Regions from separate parts of the Colwellia sp. MB02u-10 genome, predicted to be linked through region 2. Evidence: riboswitches for the same ligand, from Rfam matches in the RefSeq annotation. Region 2 holds a riboswitch; the other holds the start of a gene.
The links. A riboswitch is a leader RNA that binds a small molecule or an ion and turns the genes downstream of it on or off. The one in region 2 is predicted to bind thiamine pyrophosphate.
Positions count from the first base shown of each region.

Region 1 (7,130 bases), on a different contig from region 2:
TACAATGCGTTTTAGCTGCGTTATTTTTTTCTGCATTGTTGGTGTTTTCACTGTCAGTATGGCCACCTTTAATAATCACCGCTTTACAGCCCAATTGGAGAATGTTTAAAGCTAGCAGTTTAGCATTATGAGTGTTTTTTGGGTTTAAGCCACTTAGCTGCTTTGCTTCAATAAGGTTTGGCGTGATGACATCAATCAGCGGCATTAATGGCGCTAGTGCGTTAGCGGTTAAGCTTGATAAACGACCACCAACACTGGCTTGGCCAACCGGATCATAAACCACCAGCAAATCGGGTAATTGTTGCTTTAACATGAATAATGTTGCCACTAGCCAATTAATTTGTGCCCTATTAACCATAAGGCCTATTTTTATAACGGCGGGCGGTTTATCAAAGCGTAATGCTTGCGCTTGCTGGGCTAAAACTTGCACCTCAATAACATTAACCGCGCTAAGCTCTACTGAGTTTTGTACTGTATTAGCGGTGATCAAGTGGCAAACTTCAACATTGAGAGCATGACCCGTTTTAATATCGGCGGCAATGCCGGCACCACCTGAGCAATCTGCACCTGAAATGGTCCAAATAATCGGCTTTTTTTTAAATTTTTGTGTTGGCAATGAAGGTGTAAATGTCATTAAGTATGCCCTGGGTGATGCCAAAAAGGGCGGTCTAATGTTGGCGTACTAGCGTGAGCCGTTTGGCGCTCGGGCATAGTGCCGGCGATATAAGCAGATTCTCCAGCAGTGATTGCTGCGGCGAAGGCTTTGGCCATCAACACTGGGTTATCAGCAAGGGCAATCGCGCTATTAAGTAATACGCCATCAAAGCCCATTTCCATAGCAATGCAGGCATCTGAAGGTTTACCAATACCGGCATCAAGTATCAATGTCGCGTTAGGTAATCGTTGACGAATACTCGCCAAGTTATAAGGATTCATTAAGCCCTTGCCGGTACCAATGGGTGAGGCCCATGGCATGATTACTTGACAACCCAACTCGTATAAACGTTGGCAAATAACTAAGTCGTCGGTGCAATAGGGTAAGACTTTAAAGCCTTCTGCAAGCAATTTTTCGGTGGCAATGAGTAGCTCGATTGGATCAGGCTGAAGATTGTAATCATCGCCGATAACTTCAAGTTTTATCCAGTCTGTTTGGAATAACTCACGACTCATTTTCGCTAAGGTTATGGCTTCTTTAGCACTTTTACATCCGGCAGTATTTGGCAGTAAAAAACCTTGGTTTTGCTTAACGCTAGCTTGAATGTAGCGCCAAATTTTCTCACCTGACTGGGCCAATGGATTTTGCCGTTTTAGTGACAAGGTCACCACTTGTGAGCCACTTGCTAAAATAGCTTGTTTCATTACGGCTGGCGAAGAGTAAAGTGCAGTGCCAATGAGCAAACGACTAGCTATCGGTTGACCATAAATGCTTAGCGACACGGGTTATCCTCCCACAATAGGAAATAGCAGATCAATACTGTCGTTATCGCTAACGTGTGTATTGCCGTAATCTGCTTGGCCAACAAAATCACCATTAAGTGCCAAGGCAAAGCTTTGTTGTTGCTGACTTAAGGGTAATGTTTTGGCTAGCACCTTATCTATGCTGTATGGCTCTGCAGCATTAATGAGTTCAAAGGCGTTACCATTAATATATATGTTCATTTATTATCTCAATTCTGGTCTTAATTTTTAACTAATGCTTAATTCAATGATGACTTCAACCACTATTACCCAGGCTTTTAATGGTTAATTCCGTTTGGGGAAATACTAATAGGTAGCCAATGAGAGTATTGATAATGTTCGACAGGTTGTTGCTGTTGTTGCATTAGGTTGCCAACATGCGTTAACACTTGGGCAAGCACAATAGGGGCAATTAAAAAGCCGTGACGGTATAAGCCATTGACTTGAATTAAAGCGTTATGCGAAATTATTTTTGGTTGATTATCACTAAATGCGGGGCGAAGTTGGCTGATATGTTGGCGGATATTGGCTTCAGCAAAACCGTGATGAACACTATAGGCCGCGCTGAGTAATTCCAGTGCTGAACGTACGGTCATGGCAGCGGTATCGTCACTTTCAATTTCTGTTGCTCCAACGACATAATGGCCTTTACCTTTTGGCGCAATGTAAAGCTGATAGCGTGGGTGCATCAGTCTAACAGGTCGAGAGATGTTAACTTCAGGAGCAAAAAGTTGAAAAAGTTCGCCGCGAACAGCACGTAAGTCATCAAGTTCAGCATTGTGTTTATCGTTTACCTTGGTTGACGCTTTCGCGCCAATACCGCGACAATCAATACCAAGATCAAACGACTGCCACTGGCTATTAGGCTGATCACCACAAGCTTGAAAGTTAATCTCACAACCGGCATTAAAGCTGTTAGTTTTAATCGCTATCACTTCAGACTCACTGCGCCACTCAACATCTTCATCGCTTAACTGTTGATGTAAAGCGAGTAGTAGTTTTCGATTACCAATTTGACCTTCTTCGGGCAAATATAGCGCTTGCGAAAATTTACTGGCAAGCTCTGGCTCAAGCGCCGAAAGTTGTTGTCGGTTGAGCTGTTGCTGAGCATGGTTTGGATAACTATTCGCTAAAAATCGTGTTAATTTTTGGTAGTCAGCGATGTCGTGTTCATGACTTACCACTAGTGAACCCGTTTGTTGAAAAAAGCTATAGCCCGACAGGGTGTTCAGCAGTTTTGGCCACAAGGGTAAGGCGGCAAAACCCATAGCAACAATGTTGGCTGGGCTGTGCATTGCTTCACCAAGGGGTGTTAATAAACCAGCGGCGGCATAAGCGGCACTTTGCTGGCCGTTTTTTTGGTCTTTATCAAATAGCGTTACCTTGTAGCCTTGTCGATTTAACGACAAGGCTAACAAGCGACCCATTAGGCCGGCGCCAATAATAGCGATGGTTGGCATAATTAAACGACTCAGCTGCTAATTGTTTACTGGCTTGGCAACGGGCTGATATAGCTCGCTACCGCTGGCTTTAAACTCAGCTGATTTTTCAGCCATTCCTTGACTTGAAATACTGATGGTTTCATCAAGTAGTTTAATTTTAATAGGCTGTTCGCTATTGTCCGTATCACTTAAATTAGCGGCATAATCTCGAACTTCTTGTGATATTTTCATTGAACAAAATTTAGGGCCACACATGGAACAAAAGTGTGCAACTTTGCCTGACGCTTGCGGCAAGGCTTCATCGTGGTAAGTGCGGGCTTTTTCAGGATCTAAGCCAATATTAAATTGATCATACCAACGAAACTCAAAACGGGCTTTTGACATGGCATTGTCACGAATTTGTGCGCCCGGGTGACCCTTTGCTAAGTCGCCAGCATGCGCGGCGATTTTATAGGTCATCAAACCTTCTTTAACATCTTCTTTATTGGGTAAGCCTAAGTGTTCTTTCGGGGTAACATAACAAAGCATGGCACAACCATACCAGCCAATATTAGCAGCACCAATGCCGGAGGTAATGTGATCATAACCGGGGGCAATATCTGTGGTTAGCGGGCCTAAGGTATAAAAAGGTGCTTCGCCACAATGCTTGAGTTGTTCCGTCATATTTTGCTGGATCATATGCATGGGTACATGGCCAGGACCTTCAACAATGGTTTGTACGTCATGTTGCCATGCTATTTTTGTTAGCTCGCCCAAGGTGCGTAATTCAGCAAACTGCGCTTCATCGTTAGCATCTGCAATCGAACCAGGACGTAAGCCATCGCCTAGTGAAAATGAAACGTCATAAGTTTTTAAAATCTGACAAATATCTTCAAAATGGGTGTAAAGAAAATTCTCTTGATGATGGGCTAAACACCATTTCGCCATAATTGAGCCACCGCGAGAAACAATGCCGGTAACACGTTTGGCGGTCAACGGTACATAACGCAGTAATACACCCGCATGAATAGTAAAGTAATCAACACCTTGCTCTGCTTGTTCAATTAAGGTATCGCGAAATATTTCCCAAGTCAGGTTTTCGGCAATGCCGTTAACCTTTTCTAAAGCTTGATAAATCGGTACTGTGCCTATGGGCACAGGAGAATTGCGAATAATCCATTCTCGGGTTTCGTGAATATAACGACCGGTTGATAAGTCCATCACAGTATCGGCTCCCCATTTGGTTGACCAAACCAGTTTTTCTACTTCTTCTTCAATAGAAGAGCTTACCGCTGAGTTACCGATATTCGCGTTTACTTTGATCAAAAAATTTCGGCCGATGATCATAGGTTCAACTTCGGGATGGTTAATGTTGACTGGAATAATCGCTCGACCTCTAGCTACTTCATCACGAACAAACTCAGGAGTAATTTGTTCAGGAATGCTGGCACCAAATGCTTGTCCTTGATGTTGTTGTAGCAGTATCTCGTTTTTAACTTCTTGGCGTTTCATATTCTCACGAATGGCAACATATTCCATTTCAGGCGTAATAATGCCTTGGCGGGCATAATGCCTTTGGGTGACATTTTTACCTTTCTTGGCTTTACGTACTTTGGGTAAATGTTCAAAGCGAATATGATCAAGGCCTTCGTCTGTTACGCGCTGTTGGCTGTAGATAGATGTTTTTTCTTGCAGAAACTCGACATCGTCACGCGAGTCAATCCAGCTGTCACGTACACGAGGAATACCTTTGTGTACATCAATAACCACTGAGTTATCGGTATAAAACCCAGAAGTGTCATAAACACACAAGGGTGGATTTTTTTCATAGCTAGGTTGGTTTTTATTGCCATTAATTAAAGTATCAGACAAGGTTATTTCACGCATGCCAACACGAATATCGTGTATTTTACCCGGGACGTAAACTTTATTAGAATTTGGAAAGGATTGATCGGCAACGTTTTTTAAAAATTGCGCTGCTTGGTTTCGACGCTTACGTCTTGAAATTGAACTCATGTTCTCTCACCTGTTTTTATTAAATAAAAGTTAGGCGGAGCTTTATGGGGGTAGTAACGAGGAGCAGGTTTATTAGCAAAAACTTACGTGCGCTGTTGACACTGCTCACTTGTTCCCTTCGCAGATGTTAATCTAATCAGGTTCTACGGATCCCGCTTTCGCGATCTCAGCCCTTTGGCACTCCGACAAGTCAATACGTTTAAGCTTTTAGTGCGCTTAAACGTAATTTATTCTAGCTTGAACTTTTAATGACAATCAAGCCTTATATTATTTTTTATTTTTTGCTGTAGTTATTTAATGTGTTGAGTATATTAACGCCCATTAAAAAACATATTGCAATAACATTATAAAACAAGTGGTTAGGTGGGGTTTAAACCTTTAAGGTTATCATTTTCACCAGCGACTTTTCATTTTAAAAGCTGATTGTATTTTAACTATCAATCAGTGCTGGCATTTTTTAATAAGCACTATGATGGTTTGGCGTGGTGAGTACAGACTTAAGTGATTAGGTTAGCAAAAGTTAGCACAAGGTTTAACTTTACGTATTAATTGCTAATAATAATGCAAATGTAGCGGTAAATTGTCGTAATATAGACAAACTGAGTAACGTACACTATATGGAATTAATTTATGGCTGAATCTAGCAGCTCAAGCGCAACAGAGCAGATAAGTAAAACCTTAGACCCGGTCAACTTACTTAAAGATGAAATTGATCAAGTGGGTCGTATTTACAATATCATTGTTGAGTTTTTCACCAATTACAGTTTTCAATTAATTGGTGCGTTTATCATCTTCATTATTGGTTACATTTTTGCCGGTAAAATAGCGACTGTCGTGCTGAAATTATGTGAGCGACATAAGCTTGATGTCACCCTGAGTCGCTTTTTAGCTAACACCAGTAAAATGTTAATTGTAGTGATGATAACCATTATTTCTTTAGGCAAATTAGGCATTAGTGTTACGCCATTTATTGCCGCTATAGGTGCTATTTCATTAGGTGCTGGTTTAGCTCTGCAAGGCTTGCTGGCTAACTATGCTGCCGGTTTTAATATTATTATTATTCGTCCTTTTGTGGTGGGTGATACGATTACGGTGCGTGGTGTTACTGGGCTGGTTAAAGAAGTTTTACTGGCATACACTATTTTGTCAGATGAAGACAATGTTGAGATTACCATTCCGAATAAACATATCGTGGGTGAAATATTACATAATTCAAGCCATGACTCTTTGTTAGAGTTAAGTGTTGGCATTGATTATAGCGAAAACCCGTTAGCGGTGGTGGCCTTGCTTGAAGAGGTGATTGGACAATTAGATATTGTCAGTAAAGCCCGTAAACCTTTGATTGGTATCGATGCTTTCGCTGATAGTGCGATTAACATCGCGGTGCGCTTGTGGACCCCAACAGAAAATTTATACAGTGCTAAATATAAAGCGAATAAAGAAATTTATTTAGCGTTAGATAAAGCCAATATTAAAATTCCATTCCCGCAACGCGATGTTCATCTTATTAAGGATCTGGTGTGATTTTTATGCCGTTGATGCCGGCTTTATTATGGCGTTAAATAAGGCTAGGCTGGATCGATTTTTGGCACAATATTGTCAGGTTAATCGCAAAAGTGTGCGACTGATATTGGCGCAAAATAGAGTATTGATCAATGATGTAGTCGCCCATGATATTGATGAAGTTATTGATACCTTTAGCCATATCACCTTGGACGGTAAAGTGATCCAAGCTAATTGTGCCTATTATATTATGCTGAATAAGCCTGTGGGTGTTGTCAGTGCAACCCGTGATACAAAGCATAAAACAGTGCTTGATTTACTTGAATATCCGTTTAAAAATGAACTACATATTGTCGGCCGACTTGATCTTAATACTTCTGGTTTGCTGCTAATGACCAATGATAGCCGTTGGTCAGAACGCTTAACTTTGCCTGAGAAAAAAATAACTAAACGTTATATAGTGACCTTGCAAAATAAACTTACCGCCGAATATATAGCCGCTTTTGCCGAAGGTATGTATTTCGCGTTTGAGGACATTACGACTCAGCCTGCAAAATTAACTATTATATCCGACTATAAAGCACAAGTTGAACTTTTTGAAGGACGTTACCACCAAGTTAAGCGCATGTTTGGACGTTTTCGTAACCCCGTGATAGCGTTGCACCGATGCTCTATTGGCAATTTGCAACTTGATCAGCAATTAGCTGTTGGGCTAAGCAGAAAGCTAACTGC
Region 1 is NZ_JACGVK010000116.1:3,423-10,552, forward strand. Features, by position in the region: gene thiE (thiamine phosphate synthase) at 1-634, opposite strand, end outside; gene H4J59_RS09035 (thiazole synthase) at 634-1,437, opposite strand; gene thiS (sulfur carrier protein ThiS) at 1,441-1,659, opposite strand; gene H4J59_RS09045 (FAD-dependent oxidoreductase) at 1,737-2,918, opposite strand; gene thiC (phosphomethylpyrimidine synthase ThiC) at 2,937-4,895, opposite strand; TPP riboswitch at 4,992-5,090, opposite strand; gene H4J59_RS09055 (mechanosensitive ion channel family protein) at 5,526-6,419, shown strand; gene H4J59_RS09060 (pseudouridine synthase) at 6,448-7,130, shown strand, end outside.
Region 1: linked by a shared signal. The riboswitch ahead of thiC (phosphomethylpyrimidine synthase ThiC) and the one ahead of H4J59_RS16735 (TonB-dependent receptor) in region 2 are both predicted to bind thiamine pyrophosphate.

Region 2 (7,130 bases):
GTTACCGGTAACGTCACTCACTAAACGCACTAATTTTGACTTATGAAGGGCATTAACTTCACTACTGATACTTTGGCGTATTTTATCTAAGGTTTGAGCAAGACGTTGTTCGTCAGCGGGTTTAAGTAGATAATCCTGTGCATGTACTTCAAAAGCCTGCATAGCGTATTGGTCAAAAGCGGTAACAAATACCACCATAGGTAAATGCAAGCCCTGTGCAATAATAGCTTCAACGACTTCAAAACCATTTAAGCCCGGCATTTGAATATCAAGAAATATTAAGTCAGGTTGATAGGCTCTAACAGCTTCTAATGCTTCTCTGCCGTTAGTGCATTGGACAATAATGTTGATGTCTTTGTGCTCTTGCAGACGAACCGCTAAGCCTTTTCTAGCGAGGGGTTCATCGTCAACAATTATTGTGTTGAGCTGTTTGCTCATATTCGACCGCCAACTTCATAAGGAATTCGTATACTGATTTTAACACCAGTGGGTACATTGTTGGCAACAACTAACGAAAAATCATTCTGATATAAAGCTTGCAATCGTTCTCGGGTATTGACCAAACCCACACCATTTTCACGAAACAAGTTACCATTGTTAATTTCTGCACCTGGGCCATTATCAGCCAACTCAATCAGTAAATCGTTACCAAAACGATGTACTGACACGTTAATTGCGCCGCCTTGCTCTTGTACTGCTACAGCATGTTTTATTGAGTTTTCAGCTAACGGTTGCAATATCATGCTCGGCACTAAGGCCAAATTACAATCGCTAGCCACATTAAATCTGACTTGTAACCGCTCTTCAAAACGTACTTTTTCAATATCTAAATAAAGCCTTAGGGCTTGCAACTCACTGTCGAGTGTTACTCGCTTCATAGGGTCTTTGTCCAGCGAGTAACGTAAAAACTCACTTAACTTAGTGACCATACCGTTGGCGATTTTGTTTTCTTGTACCAAAATTAGCGTTGATATCGCGTTTAGGGTATTAAACAAAAAGTGAGGGTTAAGCTGATAACGCAGCATTTTTAACTGTGCTTGATGGGCAACCGCATTGGCACGTAATACATTCTGTTTTTCTTTTTGCAGCATTTGATAATATTTAGTACCAAAATATAAAGCACTCCAACTTAAAATAATGAAGAAGGATAATAGACTGTTTTTTGTGTAATAAAGCCAAAAATCAGGGCGATAGCCGTGCTTGTATATTTCCCAATAATTAATATTTTTTACCACTTGCCATAATACGCCGGTACAATAAGACGTTAATATCACCACGATGGCGATTTTTAACGGTGTGAAATTCCAAACACGACGATAAATATACCTTAACGGAACCGTAAATAACCAACCGGCATAGGTATTCAATAAGATAATAATCAGAAAAATATCGCGTAAATCGTGCAGTAATGAACCTAAATAATGTACTAAGGCAAAACCACACCAGCCAGCTGTATGTACCGACCAAAATAAACGATTTCTATTTTCTACAAATTCTTTCCAATTCACACAAGACACCAGTAAGTGGGGTTAGTACAATTATGCGCTAAGCACGCGACGCTAGCACTACCACTAATCTTAAGATTTGTACGCCTTATCTCATTTCATCTAAGAGCCTATTTACCTGTGGATGCCTAATTGCCAGTAACATTAATTGCTTTATTGACAATATTTTGTATTTTATTAACTTACGCCCCTGATATTGAGATAAATACCATAAGCCATTGATTAAAAGAGAAAAGTCAAAGTAACACGTAACTAGTAGTGGCGAGATATTACTGTTTTCATGTGTATTTTCTGTTAAATTATCGATAATTTTTGTTAATTTTTGTTGCTGATTTAAGCGCGTTAATGCTTGCTGATAGCGCGAAGTAATCATTTCAACTTTACTGCTATCAATGCTATTAACAGCCATTAGCATAGCAAGGTCATACGCTATGGGTCCGATACATGCACATTCAAAATCAATTATTTTATATAAATTCTCTGGATTTTTAGTCTCATTTTTCAGCGCTATAATATTGCTGTAATTAGCGTCGCCATGGCAAAAAACTTGCCTGGTGTGCTGCACTATTTTATGAGTTTCGGCCAAGTTTTGTTGAAAGACATTGACTAAGAATTTTAGCGCCTGATGTTGAGTAGAGCTCAATGCTATATTTTGTAATAATTGCTCAATAGTGGCGGATATATCCAGACTCGGTAAGTAAGACTGTTTTGATAGTTGATCATCGGTTAGTGATATTTTTTGTGCTAAGTTTTGATGATTGCTGTCGCTACTTTCGCTCTTACTACTCGTACTCGACAGAGCAATGTTATGACAGCGCGCCAATAGCGCTATTGTGACGACTAATTTTTCTTCTTCACTCTGGTGGCCGTTATCTAGGCCCTGACCTGCTATAAACTCAGTAATTAACCAGTTTTGTCCAACATATATTAGCTTAGGAGAAATGCCAGCTCTGGCCGCGAGTTGGCTCGCTAAAGGTTCTATACTATTAGCGATTAAATACTTGGCAAAATAGGTTTTATTGTCATAGTTAACTTGAAAACAAGGCTGGCTTAATCCCGTATTAATAACACTAATATTATCTACCTTGAAATTAAAACAAGGTAGATGGCTTAATTTTAGTGCTAGCGATTGTTGCTGCGGGTCTATTATTGCTTGATCAAATGTCAAAATGCTTCCTACAAGTTATCCTACAACAGAGTTATTGATGCACAGGTTATTGTGCTCTTGGTTAAATTGCAGTTTATATTGTTTGCGCCATTGCCAGTAACCATAAGCCGCTAAGATCACGAAGCTGCCAAAGAGTGCTGCTGTTGGGATCAAGCCCTTTTCAAGATAGAGATATATCGATACTAGATCAATCACAATAAAATATAACCAATTCTCTAGTACCTTTTGGGTAATTAAATAAGTAGCAAACACCGCAAAAACCGTGGTTGCACTATCAAGATATGGAAAATGCGCTGGGGTATAAGTCGCCATTACCCAACCTAAAACTAACGATACAAGCGTTAAAAGCACAATAATAAGGCTATGGCGCTGTAAGGTCCATTGGCTATACAAAAGCCTGTTCGAATCAGTATGGGTCTTGGAGGGATTATTTTTATGCCAGCAAAACCAACCATACACAGCCATCAATAAATAATATAACTGCAGCACGCTGTCCATCCAAAGATAAACATCATAAAAAATAACCGTATATAACACAGTACTTAATATGGCGGCAGGCCAGCACCAAATACTACCTTTTGCCGCTAAAACCACATACAGTAATGATGCTACAACCGCGATTAACTCTAATAAGGGCAAGGTGGTGAAGTAAGTAACAATTTCACTGGATGCACTGATTGCATTCGCCATTATGTTTCGGCTTCTACAACAGAGCGATCACCACCTATAAATTTGCAAATAAATACCGCTGCATTTAGCGTTTGATGTACATGTTTAATTTCTGCCATCACATGCGCCGTGGCTAAGTCATAATCGCCAAATACTTGTGTACTCATACCGTTGGTCACTACCTTGAGCCCTGGAACTAAGCGTAAACGTTTAATAAACGCCCATATTTCTGTTTTAAATTTTTCTTCCGCTAACGGGTATAAACTAATTTCAATTGATATTTTCATAAATAACTTTCTTCTTATTTGACCAGTACCGCGTTGTAGCCTATTAAACACTTTATCTAATAGGCTACAACATTCATTGATATGTAAACTATTTGCTAAGACCTAACAGATAGAGGCAAGTGTGCTAAGCACAAGTATTTACCTATATTTCTTAGAAATTATAATCAAATGTTGCACCAAATACCGCCGGCTCAGCTAATTGATAATAGGCTTTTGCGCTATATTCGTCTCTTGGGTCATTGCCAAAATAGAAACCACGCGTAGCATAAGTTTCATCAAACAAATTACGCGCCCATACTTTCACTTGCCAGTCATCTTTTGCATAACTCATTGACATATTAACCACTTCAATGGCTGCAGATTTTTCGTTATGACTATCAGAGAATAAAAATTCGTCTTTACCGTCAACAGAAATATTCACCCGTAAGTGATCTGATAATTGATAATTCAAACCAAGATTAAATTGGTAGCTAGGGGCATGTGCTTGTTCGTCACCTGATTTATCATTGCCGTCAGCATCAATAAAGCCATCGTATTGGGTATCTAACAATCCAACAGCGCCATAAACTTCAAGTTCTGGGCTGATCTGCCACCCTGCCTCTATTTCAAGGCCTAAATTGGTGCCGGTTGCCGCATTACCTAAATATGAAACAAAGTCGGTACTGCCATCTTCACGTTCTTGTAAAAATGACGTGCGCACCTGCATATCATCCCTGTCCATGTAAAATACGGCGCTACGAACATAGGCTTGATTATCCAATAAACTGACTTTATAGCCTAATTCGTAATTCCACAAATACTCAGCCGTGAACTCACGAAGCTCAGTGGGCAAACTGCCCTCAGTGTTGGCACCTCCGGCCTTGTAACCACGATTCACTGAGCCATAGAATAAATTATTTTTATTCGCTTGATACGACAACACCACTTTACCACCTGCCATGGTATCGCTTGGATCAAAACTAAGTTGCTCTGAATCGGTATAATCTGCGTTTCTCCGCTCTAGCCTTAAACCAGTTGTTAGACTTAGTTGCTGAGTCAGTTGGCTATCAAATTGGATGAATGCCGCAATATTATCGCTATCAAAGGACGAGCTAAAATCACTAGACAAATAGGTATATTGACGTAATAAATCTTCTTTTTCTTGCTTGAAGTATATGCCTGTTACCCAAGCGGTACTGCCATTGAAAATTTCACTTCCTTGCTCTGAAAGCGCTCTGAGCTCAAATGTTGCTGATGTTTTATCACGAAAATAATGATCTTCTGAGCTATATTCCCAAGCCGGACGAATACCCACATAGGCCCAATCTTCATCATAGCCGTAGTCTAATGCTGAGTCAGCATAGCTGATGATAGTCTCGAGCGTAAAATCGCTAGCGCCTTGATAGGTAAATTTAGTCGCTAACGCTTTGGTATCTTGGCGATCAAAACCGGGTTGGTCTGATAAGGTATGACGTGTATTGTCCAGTGAAAAGGCATCATAACCGTTGTCAAAATCAGCAATAAATGTAGTTATATCAAGGGTTAAATCTTTGTTTATCGCAATAGCTAACTTACCGCGCATGGTTAATTCATCACGGTTGTTAGTGTCATCACGCTTTAAAAAGTCATTATCGATAAAACCATCACTACGGTACTGTTCAACCGCTAAACGGTAATTTACCTTTTCAGTGGCTGGACCGGATAAAACCAAACCGGCGCTATAACTGTCATAATTTCCAGCAGATAGTCTTACTTTACCTTCAAAGACATCGGTAGGCGCACTGGAAGTGATATTGATCATGCCTGCCATAGCATTAGCACCAAAGCGCGTACCTTGAGGACCACGATAAACTTCAACTTGTTCAACATCAAAAGTTGACGCTATGCTGCCAATACTGGAAAAGTCTATACCGTCGATCACTAAACCCACAGAAGGGTTAATCGGTTCTTTGAATTGGCTACGCTCACCAATACCGCGAATTTGATAATACCTAGCGCGTTGTGTGCCACTAGAGAAATTAACATTGGGTGTACGGGCAATTATTTCTTCTAGGTTCTGTGCATTACGCGCGCTAATTTCATCACTAGCGATAACAGATAAAGAACTGGCGGTTTTTTGTAGTGACGTAGAGCGGAAGTCACCGTCTATGGTAATAACTTCTATTGTTTGCTCTGCAGTGTTAATAGGGGTGTCAGCGGCAAAAGTTGTAGAAGCCACAATGCTGGTTAAAATAGCTAAAGTAATGGGTGATTTTGTAAATGTCATTATGATCTCATAAATTCGATTAGGAATACGTTATGGGATCCGGCATGGGGAAGTGAGATAGCTACTCGGTATTAATCTGTAGCATTATAGTTAGCAAGCGAGTAATGCCTAAAAAGTATAAAGTTACATAACGGTAATGCGATTAGCTTAACCATTCCTACGCCGGTACTATCCGGTTCAGGTTCTAAGGGTTCGCTTCGCATCTCAGCCATTAAAATTGTAAACAATTTTCAGGCACCCCTTGGTTCGATATGCATACTAACAATATTTGTTTAAAAGTACAGCGTAAAATCTAAATAAACCAAAACTTTATATTGCCTTATCTTAACTTGAGCTATGGGTGATAAGTCATAACTTTGTCTAATAACATACTGATTCAGCAATTAATTTACTTAGGGTTTAACATTCTACCTAACGGTTCTCCCCCTACTAAATGCAGATGAATGTGATAAACCTCTTGGCCAGCGTGTTGATTACAATTCATGATCAAACGGTAACCGTCTTTTGCTATTCCCTCTGCTTGTGCCAGTTTCTTCGCAACAGTAAACATACGGCCAATAGTTAGCTCGTCCTCTGCTTCAATATCATTAACCGTTGGAATGATTTTATTAGGCACAATTAAAATATGACTTTTAGCTTGTGGAGTAATATCACGAAACGCCGACACAAGATCATCTTGAAAAAGTAATGGTGCTGGAATTTCTTGGCGAATAATTTTTGAAAATATAGTTTCTTCTGCTGTGCTTTTATCAGCCATCATCTAGTCTTTTTATCATAGGTATGTTGGTTGATTAGTTTAACGGTAAGTTAAGCAAATAACAAAGCCATATAATTCGAGCCTGTTACATAATCTGTTACAGGGTCATTGTATTTTTTCCTGCTTGAATAGCTTATTTGGTGCTGATTCAAAGCCGGATATACCCGCCTCAATAAAAATAGGAATAACGTTCATAAAACACAACTTGACTGAAACTTTATCGCGCCCTTTTAACATGGCTATTTTAAGTGTCGTTATTCTTTAGCACATGGTGAAAAGTTACTAGTGAAAATACTTCTATCTTACGTGTTTTAAGCTCATTGTGTTAACATCGACACAAGAGCAAAACACGGGGAAAAGTACAAAGTTTTTTATAAAAAATTTTCCAAAATTAATTACACACTACTTAATATATTAGTTTATTATAATGCAATGGAGCAAAAAATAAATATACCTTAATGAAAAGTAAAATAAAAACCACAAAATCAAATATTGCCAG
Region 2 is NZ_JACGVK010000135.1:203,253-210,382, forward strand. Features, by position in the region: gene H4J59_RS16710 (LytTR family DNA-binding domain-containing protein) at 1-438, opposite strand, end outside; gene H4J59_RS16715 (sensor histidine kinase) at 435-1,508, opposite strand; gene H4J59_RS16720 (phosphotransferase) at 1,594-2,673, opposite strand; gene pnuC (nicotinamide riboside transporter PnuC) at 2,689-3,363, opposite strand; gene H4J59_RS16730 (hypothetical protein) at 3,363-3,629, opposite strand; gene H4J59_RS16735 (TonB-dependent receptor) at 3,781-5,874, opposite strand; TPP riboswitch at 6,012-6,126, opposite strand; gene H4J59_RS16740 (HIT domain-containing protein) at 6,263-6,631, opposite strand; gene H4J59_RS16745 (chemotaxis protein CheB) at 7,090-7,130, shown strand, end outside.